Regions from separate parts of the Dechloromonas aromatica RCB genome, predicted to be linked through region 1. Evidence: riboswitches for the same ligand, from Rfam matches in the RefSeq annotation. Region 1 holds a riboswitch; the other holds the start of a gene.
The links. Region 1 has a riboswitch for S-adenosylhomocysteine ahead of ahcY (adenosylhomocysteinase). Riboswitches for the same ligand answer to the same signal wherever they lie in the genome.
Positions count from the first base shown of each region.

Region 2: linked by a shared signal. The riboswitch ahead of metH (methionine synthase) and the one ahead of ahcY (adenosylhomocysteinase) in region 1 are both predicted to bind S-adenosylhomocysteine.

Region 1 covers NC_007298.1:203,471-207,919, forward strand. Annotated here, with positions in the region: gene ahcY (adenosylhomocysteinase) at 8-1,420, opposite strand; S-adenosyl-L-homocysteine riboswitch at 1,502-1,563, opposite strand; gene DARO_RS01010 (HD-GYP domain-containing protein) at 1,585-2,790, opposite strand; gene metK (methionine adenosyltransferase) at 2,855-4,018, opposite strand; gene DARO_RS01020 (lysophospholipid acyltransferase family protein) at 4,178-4,449, shown strand, end outside.
Region 2 covers NC_007298.1:54,425-58,873, forward strand. Annotated here, with positions in the region: gene metH (methionine synthase) at 1-2,930, opposite strand, end outside; S-adenosyl-L-homocysteine riboswitch at 3,011-3,081, opposite strand; gene bamE (outer membrane protein assembly factor BamE domain-containing protein) at 3,131-3,625, opposite strand; gene DARO_RS00255 (rhodanese-like domain-containing protein) at 3,709-4,107, shown strand; gene DARO_RS00260 (Bcr/CflA family efflux MFS transporter) at 4,087-4,449, opposite strand, start outside.

The DNA.
Region 1 (4,449 bases):
TGATCGCTTAGTAGCGGTAGTGGTCGGCCTTGTACGGGCCTTCCTTCGGCACGCTGATGTAGGCGGCCTGTTCGTCGGTCAGCTCGGACAATTGGGCGTTCAGCGTCTTCAGTTGCAGACGGGCTACCTTTTCGTCCAGGTGCTTGGGAAGCGTGTAGACGCCGACCGGGTACTTGTTGGAACCCTTGACTGCCTCCGTCCACAGCTCGATCTGGGCGATGGTCTGGTTGGCGAAGGACGACGACATCACGTAGGACGGGTGGCCCGTGCCGCAGCCGAGGTTCACCAGACGGCCCTTGGCGAGCAGGATGATGCGCTTGCCGTCCGGGAAGATGACGTGATCGACTTGCGGCTTGATCTCTTCCCACTGGTACTTCTCGATCGAGGCGACGTCGATTTCGTTGTCGAAGTGACCGATGTTGCAGACGATGGCGTTGTTCTTCATCGCAGCCATGTGGTCATGGGTGATGACGTGGAAGTTGCCGGTCGTGGTGACGAAGATGTCGGCCTTGTCGGCGGCGTATTCCATGGTGACGACGCGATAGCCTTCCATCGCGGCCTGCAGGGCGCAGATCGGGTCGATTTCGGTGACCCAGACTTGTGCCGACAGGGCGCGCATGGCTTGGGCCGAACCCTTGCCCACGTCGCCGTAACCGGCGATGACGGCAACCTTGCCGGCGATCATCACGTCGGTGGCGCGCTTAATGCCATCGACCAGCGATTCGCGGCAGCCGTAAAGGTTGTCGAATTTGGACTTGGTGACGGAATCGTTAACGTTGATGCCCGGGAACTTGAGCTCGCCACGCTGATGCATCTGGTACAGGCGATGCACGCCGGTGGTGGTTTCCTCGGTGACGCCCTTGATCTGGGCCAGGCGCACGGAGTACCAGGTCGGATCGACGGCCAGCTTGGCCTTGATGGCGGCGAAGAGGATGGTTTCTTCTTCGGAGCCCGGCTTGGCCAGCAGGGAGATGTCCTTTTCGGCACGGGCGCCGAGGTGCAGCAGCAGGGTGGCATCGCCGCCGTCGTCGAGAATCATGTTCGAATAACCGCCGTCAGCCCATTCGAAGATGCGGTGGGTGTAATCCCAGTAATCGACCAGAGTTTCGCCCTTGACGGCGAAGACCGGGATGTTCTGCGCGGCGATGGCGGCGGCTGCGTGGTCCTGGGTCGAGAAGATGTTGCACGAGGCCCAGCGGACTTCGGCGCCGAGCGCGGTCAGCGTCTCGATCAGCACGGCGGTCTGGATGGTCATGTGCAGCGAACCGGTGATGCGGGCGCCCTTGAGCGGCTGGGTCTTCGCGAACTCTTCGCGAATGGCCATCAGGCCCGGCATTTCGGTTTCGGCAATGAGGATTTCCTTGCGACCCCAGTCGGCAAGGGAAAGATCGGCGATAACGTAGTCTTTGAATTCAGCCACAGTAAGCTCCTAAATAACTGTGACGGGGAGGGGAATAACGGCGTTGTTGCTCACCGGCGGCCCCCTGCGCCCGGCAGGGTTGATCAGTGAGCGCCGTTTTAAACCGAGCCTGGGAGGAATCTCCTGCAGCGCCCCTCGGTAGGTGACGGATTATAAATGCGTTTTCAAGCCTTGTCGCCAGCCCAGTAGCGGTCGACATCCTTGATGCCCCATTTGGCGGCATCTTCGCGGCCGGCAATTTTCTCGGGGCTGCGGGCGAGATCGATGGTTTCCGGGCGGATGTAGGCTTGCGATTTGGTCGAGAAAAAGACTTTGACCTTGGGTTTGAGCAGCGATTGCTCGCCTTGTTCGATGACCACGCCGAGCTTGCCAGACTCCAGGCGAACGAAGGAGCCGATCGGGTAGATGCCCAGGCTCTTGACGAAGGCCTGGAAGACGGATGGGTCGAAATGCCCCTTCCATTCCGCCATCCGTTTGATCGACTCAGCCGGATCCCAGCCCGCCTTGTAGGGACGGTTGGAGGTGACCGCGTCGTAAACGTCGCAGACAGCCCCCATCTTGGCGAACAGACTCATCGTGTCGCTGTTCAGTCCTTTCGGGTAGCCGCTGCCATCGATTTTTTCATGGTGGTGCAGGCAGACATCCTTGGTCATTTCGCTGATGCCGTTGCCCTCGAGCAGCAACTTGTAGCCCGCTTCAGGGTGGGTTTTGACCAAGTCGAATTCCTCGTCGGTCAGCTTGCTGGGCTTGTTCAGCACTTCAAGCGGAATCATCGCCTTGCCCAGGTCGTGCAGCAGTCCGGCCATGCCGGCATCGCGGACCTGTCGATCATCGAGGCCAAGCTGGCGGGCGAGGGCGATCATCAGGGCGCAGACGGCCACCGAATGCATGAAGGTGTAGTCGTCAGCCGTCTTCAGGCGGGCCAGGCTGATCAGGGCACCCGGATTGCGCATTACGGAGTTGGAAATTTCCTCGACCAGCGGTGCGGCGGCTTCGGCCTCGATGGCCTTTCCCATGCGCGCTTCCTGGAACATCGAAACGACGGCTTCCTTGCCTTTGGCGCAAATCTTGGCGGCGCGTTTGACTTCGTCGTTGAACGAAGCCTTTTCCTGCACAACGGGAGGTGGTTCGGGAATTTCCTCTGCGGTGACGATTTCTGTCGTGCCGGCAACCTCATCTGTTGCTACGTCGCTACCTTTGGACGCGTCGATCCAGACTTCCCTGATCGAGCTTTCCTTGATCAGGCACAGATCGTTTGGGTCGGTCAGGACGAACTTGGTCCGCCAGAACGGATGATCCAGCCAGGCGCCGCAGAAAGCCTGGAGGTGCATGCCGAGCGTCAGTTTTTCGACTGGTATTTTCTTCAACATATTTCGCAATTCTAACAAAAAGGGGGCTGCGCGCCCCCTTGTTTAATGCGAAGAAATGTAGGATTTACAGGCCGGCGTCACTCTTCAGCAGGTTGGCACGGTCGGTCGCTTCCCAGGTGAATTCCGGCTCGTCGCGACCGAAATGGCCGTAGGCGGCGGTCTTCTGGTAGATCGGACGGAGCAGGTCGAGCATGTTGACGATGCCCTTCGGACGCAGGTCGAAGTGCTTGCGAACGAGCGCCGTCAGGGTTTCGTTGCTGACCTTGCCGGTGCCGTAGGTCTCGACCATGATCGAGGTTGGCTCAGCGACGCCGATGGCGTAGGAAACCTGGACCAGGCAGCGTGAGGCCAGACCGGCGGCGACAATGTTCTTGGCGACGTAACGGGTGGCGTAGGCAGCCGAACGGTCGACCTTGGAGGGATCCTTGCCGGAGAAGGCGCCACCGCCGTGCGGCGCGGCACCACCGTAGGTGTCGACGATGATCTTGCGGCCGGTCAGGCCACAGTCGCCCTGCGGGCCGCCGACGACGAAGCGGCCGGTCGGGTTGACCAGGTACTTGATGTCGCCCTTGATCAGTTCCTTCGGCAGCACCGGTTTGATGATCTGCTCGATGGTGGCTTCGCGCAGGTCTTCCAGGCTGATGTCCGGCGAGTGCTGGGTGGACAGCACGACGGTGTCGATCGAGTGCGGCTTGCCATCGACGTAGCGGATGGTGACCTGCGACTTGGCGTCCGGGCGAGCCCACGGCAGACGGCCGTCCTTGCGCAGCATGGCCTGGCGCTCGACCATACGGTGCGACAGGTAGATTGGCAGCGGCATCAGCGACGGGGTTTCATCGCAGGCGTAGCCGAACATCAGGCCCTGGTCGCCGGCGCCCTGTCCGAGGTTGTCGTCATAGGCGGCATTGACGCCCTGGGCGATATCCGGGCTCTGCTTGTCGTAGGCGACGAGCACGGCACAGCCTTTGTAGTCGATGCCGTATTCGGTGTTGTCGTAGCCGATGCGCTTGATGGTGTCGCGGGCGACTTGGATGTAGTCGACATTGGCGTTGGTGGTGATTTCACCGGCCAGCACAACGAGACCGGTATTGCACAGGGTTTCGGCGGCAACGCGGGAATGCTTGTCCTGCGCCAGGATGGCGTCGAGGATAGCATCGGAAATCTGGTCGGCAACCTTGTCGGGATGGCCTTCGCCGACAGATTCCGAAGTGAAGAGGTAATCGCTCATGGAGTGCTCCAGTGGTCCTTTGATCCGGCGCTACCAGCTTTGGACCACGAGCAGGTGACGCTTTAGCAGAATTTATTAGTCGCCCCGCAAGTTGTCTGTTTAACTCGGCGAACGGATAATATTAAACTTTTCTCAGGGGGATTCAACCCCCGGGGCGTCATGGTTTTTCTTTTTCGCATTTTTTCCTTTTTGCCGCTGGGCTTGCTGCATGTGCTGGGCGGTGGATTCGGCCGCCTGATCTACTGGCTTTCGCCGACCTATCGGCATCACCTGCAGGAAAACCTGGCACAGGCCGGGATTGACCCATCGCTGCGCGGTGCTGTCGCGGCCGAAACCGGCAAGCAGATGATTGAGCTGGCACGAATCTGGATGCGTCCGCTGGAAGAGGCCGTGCCACTGGTCGCCGAGGTCGTTGGCTGGGAGCATGTCGA
Region 2 (4,449 bases), 150 kb from region 1:
TGGCGAGCGGTTTCGCCGACCGTTTCGTTGTCGAGAATGGCTGGATAGCGACCGGCCAGATCCCAGCTTTGGAAGAACGGTGTCCAGTCGATCAGTAGCGCCAGATCGCTCAGGCTCGGGTTGAGCGTCTGCAGGCCGAGCTGTTTCGGCTTGGCCGGTGTGAACGGCTCGTTCCACGTGAAACGGTTGGCGCGGGCTTCAGCCAGCGTAACCATCGTCGCGCCCTTGCGGCCTGAGTGTTCGGCGCGAACAGCCTCGTATTCGGCGACGATTTCAGCCATATAACCATCGCGCTGCTCGGTGGAGAGCAGCTTGGTGGCGACGCCAACGGCGCGCGAGGCGTCTGGCACGTAGACGACAGCGCCTTCGGTGTTGGGGGCGATCTTGATCGCGGTGTGGGCGCGGCTGGTCGTCGCGCCACCGATCAGCAGCGGCTGCTTCATGCCTTGGCGCTGCATTTCGCTGGCGACGTGGGCCATTTCCTCAAGCGACGGGGTGATCAGGCCGGACAGGCCGATGATGTCGACGCGGTGTTCGAGCGCCGCCTTCAGGATGTTGTCACAGGAGACCATGACGCCGAGGTCGATCACGTCGTAGCCGTTGCAGCCGAGCACGACGCCGACGATGTTCTTGCCGATGTCGTGCACGTCGCCCTTGACCGTCGCCATCAGTATCTTGCCCTTGCTGCCCAGGCCGGTGCGGGTCTTTTCCGCTTCGATGTAGGGCAGTAGGTGGGCGACCGCCTGTTTCATCACGCGGGCCGATTTGACCACCTGCGGCAGGAACATCTTGCCGGCGCCGAACAGGTCGCCAACATGGTTCATGCCGGCCATCAGCGGGCCTTCGATGACGGCGAGCGGTGGCTTGCCTTCAGCTTCGAGCTGGGCGCGGACTTCCTCGGTATCCGCCACGACGAAATCGGTGATGCCCTTGATCAGGGCATGTTCGAGGCGCTTCTCAACGCTCTGCTCACGCCAGCTGAGGTCCGGTCCGGTGTCCTTGGCTTTGCCTTCCTTGACCGTCTGGGCGAAATCGACCAGCGCCTCGCCCGCATTCGGGTTGCGGTTGAGCACCACATCCTCGACCTTCTGGCGCAATTCCGGTTCCAGATCGTCGTAGATGCCAAGCATGCCGGCATTGACGATGCCCATGGTCATGCCGTTCTTGATCGCGTGGTAGAGGAAGACGGTGTGGATCGCCTCACGCACCGGGTCGTTGCCGCGGAAGCTGAACGAGACGTTGGATACGCCACCGGAGATGTGGGCGTGCGGCAGGTTCTGCTTGATCCAGCGCACCGATTCGATGAAATCGACCGCGTAGTTGTCGTGTTCCGGGATACCGGTGGCGATGGCGAAAATGTTCGGGTCGAAGATGATGTCTTCAGCCGGGAAGCCGATGCTCAGCAGCAGGTCGTAGGCGCGCTTGGAAATCTCGGTCTTGCGGGCAAACGTGTCGGCCTGGCCCTTCTCGTCGAAAGCCATGACAATGACCGCCGCACCGTAGCGGCGGGCCAGCTTGGCCTGCTCGATGAACTTGGCTTCGCCTTCCTTCATCGAGATCGAATTGACGATGCCCTTGCCCTGGATGCACTTCAGGCCCGCTTCGATGACCTCCCATTTCGACGAGTCGATCATGATCGGCACGCGCGAAATGTCCGGCTCGGAGGCGATCAGTTTGAGGAATTTGTCCATGGCGGCCAGCGAATCGAGCATCGCCTCGTCCATGTTGATGTCGATGATCTGGGCGCCGTTCTCGACCTGTTGGCGGGCAACGGCCAGCGCATCGTCGAAACGGCCTTCGAGGATCATGCGCGCGAAGGCCTTGGAGCCGGTGACGTTGGTCCGTTCGCCGACGTTCACGTAGAGCGAGCCGGGTGTGACGTTGAAGGCTTCGAGACCGGACAGGCGCAGCGCCGGTTCGATGGCGGGGCGCTGGCGCGGGCTGACCGTCGCAACACGTTGGGCGATGGCAGCGATGTGCTCCGGCGAGGTGCCACAGCAGCCGCCGACAATATTGACGATGCCGGCCTTTGCCCAGCTTTCGATTTCGTCGGCCAGCATGTCGGCCGTTTCGTCGTAGCCGCCAAAGGCATTGGGCAGGCCGGCGTTCGGGTGGGCCGAGACGTAGCAGTCGCAGACGCGGGACAGTTCCTCGACGTACTGGCGCAGTTCCTTGGCGCCGAGTGCGCAGTTCAGGCCGAAACTGACCGGCTGGACGTGGCGCAGCGAATTCCAGAAGGCCTCAGCGGTCTGGCCGGATAGCGTGCGGCCGGAAGCGTCGGTAATCGTGCCGGAGATCATCACCGGCCAGCGACGCTGGGCGATGTCGAAAAACTTCTCGATGGCAAATAGCGCGGCCTTGGCATTCAGCGTGTCGAACACCGTTTCAACGAGCAGGATGTCGGCGCCGCCTTCGACCAAACCGGTGATGGCCTCGACGTAGTTGGCGACCAGTTCGTCGAACGTGACGTTGCGGTAGCCCGGATCATTGACGTCCGGCGAGATCGAGGCGGTACGGCTGGTCGGGCCAAGCACGCCGGCGACGAAGCGCGGCTTGGCCGGATTGGCGGCGGTGAATTCGTCGCACAACTGACGGGCCAGCTTGGCGCCTTCGAAATTCAGTTCGTAGACGAGTTCCGACAGGTTGTAGTCGGCCTGCGATACCGCGGTCGAGTTGAAGGTGCAGGTCTCGAGAATGTCGGCGCCGGCTTCCAGATATTCGCGGTGGATGCCGCCGATAATGTCTGGCCGGGTCAGGACCAGCAGGTCGTTATTGCCCTTCAGGTCGTGGGGGTGATCCTTGAAGCGCTCACCCCGGTAATCAGCTTCCTGCAGGCCGTGCCGCTGGATCATGGTGCCCATGGCGCCATCGAGGACGAGCAGGCGTTGCTGGAGCAGGGAAGAGAGTTCGGCGGTACGGTTTGGCTGCATGGATCACCTCGGCAAAGCGAAATTGCACCGGGGACGCCGCAAAAACGAACGGCGCCGCAAACCGGGGCAAGGAAAACGCGGGTTTGCGAGCGCCGTTGATCATTGCCGAGCCTGGCCCCCGAATTAAAGGGTCGCAGCGCTCCTCGGCAGAAGCGTTAGTTTACCGGGGGCCGCTCAAGCTGCCAAGGATATTGATTTGTTTAGCCTTTCACGGCGACGCGCTTCGAGGTCTTCTTGACCCCGCCGCTGTTCGTGTCGAAATGCACCATGAAGTAGGTTTCGTCCATCGGCGGCATACCTTCGATGCGCCATTCCCAGATTTCTTCACGCAGATTGTTGAAGGTCTGTTTCGAGCCAGGTGCGCCGAGCAGGCGGCGAATATCGTCCTTGCTCATGCCGACGCGGACCTTGGCGTAGTTGGCGTCGTTCAGCACCTGCTCGACCTTGGCGACCACGTGATCAAGGCCGAAGGTGATCATGTAGCAACTGCTGCCGTTCGGCTGGCGGGCGTATTCCCAGGTCGCCGTGCCGTCGTCGTTCCAGTGGATGAAGCCGGGCTCGCCCATGCGGCTGCGCACTTCGGCCTGGGTCGTGACACCGGGCTTGATTTCCTGCAGGTTGAAGTAATCGCAGGCCGGCAGGGCTGCGGCCACGATGGCGGTGGCGGCAGAGGTGATCCAGGCAGGCAGTTTCATGTGGGCTCCATGACGAGGGGGCAAGGCAGTTTACGCTTTCCCGAGCTTGCTTTCATAATATCGGATTACTCTAATTTTCGGATATGCCGATGCAGCACCTCGATCCCCTTGCCGCACATGCCTTCCTGCAGCACCAGCCGCTCGCCGTGCTGGTCGATTGCCGGACGGAAATCGAGCATATGTACGTCGGCCACCCGGCCGGTGCCGAGCATGTGGCGTGGCAGGAGGGGCCGGACTGGGAGATTGATCCGAAATTTGCCGACAAGGTGAAGCGGCTGGTGCGGGGTGATCTTTCCCGACCATTGTTGCTCATTTGTCGCAGTGGAAGGCGTTCGGTCGATGCCGGGCTGGCCCTTGAGGCAGCCGGTTTTACCAACGTGATCAATGTTCTGGAAGGTTTCGAAGGTCCGCTCGACGAGGACTATCACCGCGGCAAGCTGGGTGGCTGGCGCTGCCGTGGACTACCGTGGTACCAGTCTTAGGCGTTGGTGGAGCAGGGCGGCGAGGCCACCGGTCAGCATCAGCCCGGCCATGCCGAGCGCCAGTGTCAGGGTCGAGCCCCATAAGGCGGGGGCGATCAGCGCGGCAACCAGACCGTTGAAGCTGGACTGGAAGAAGGTCTGGCACGATGCGGCCAGGCCGCGCTGGGCCGGGAAGGGGTCGAGCGCGAAGATGGTCAGGCAGGGCATGGCCAGCGACATGCCCATGGTGTAGACGAAAATGGGTGCCACGCTCCATGGCAAGCCGGGTGGCAAGGCAACATTCACCGTCAGGTTGATGGCGGCTGCGGTGCCCATGACCGCATAGCCAAGTCCGATGGTGCG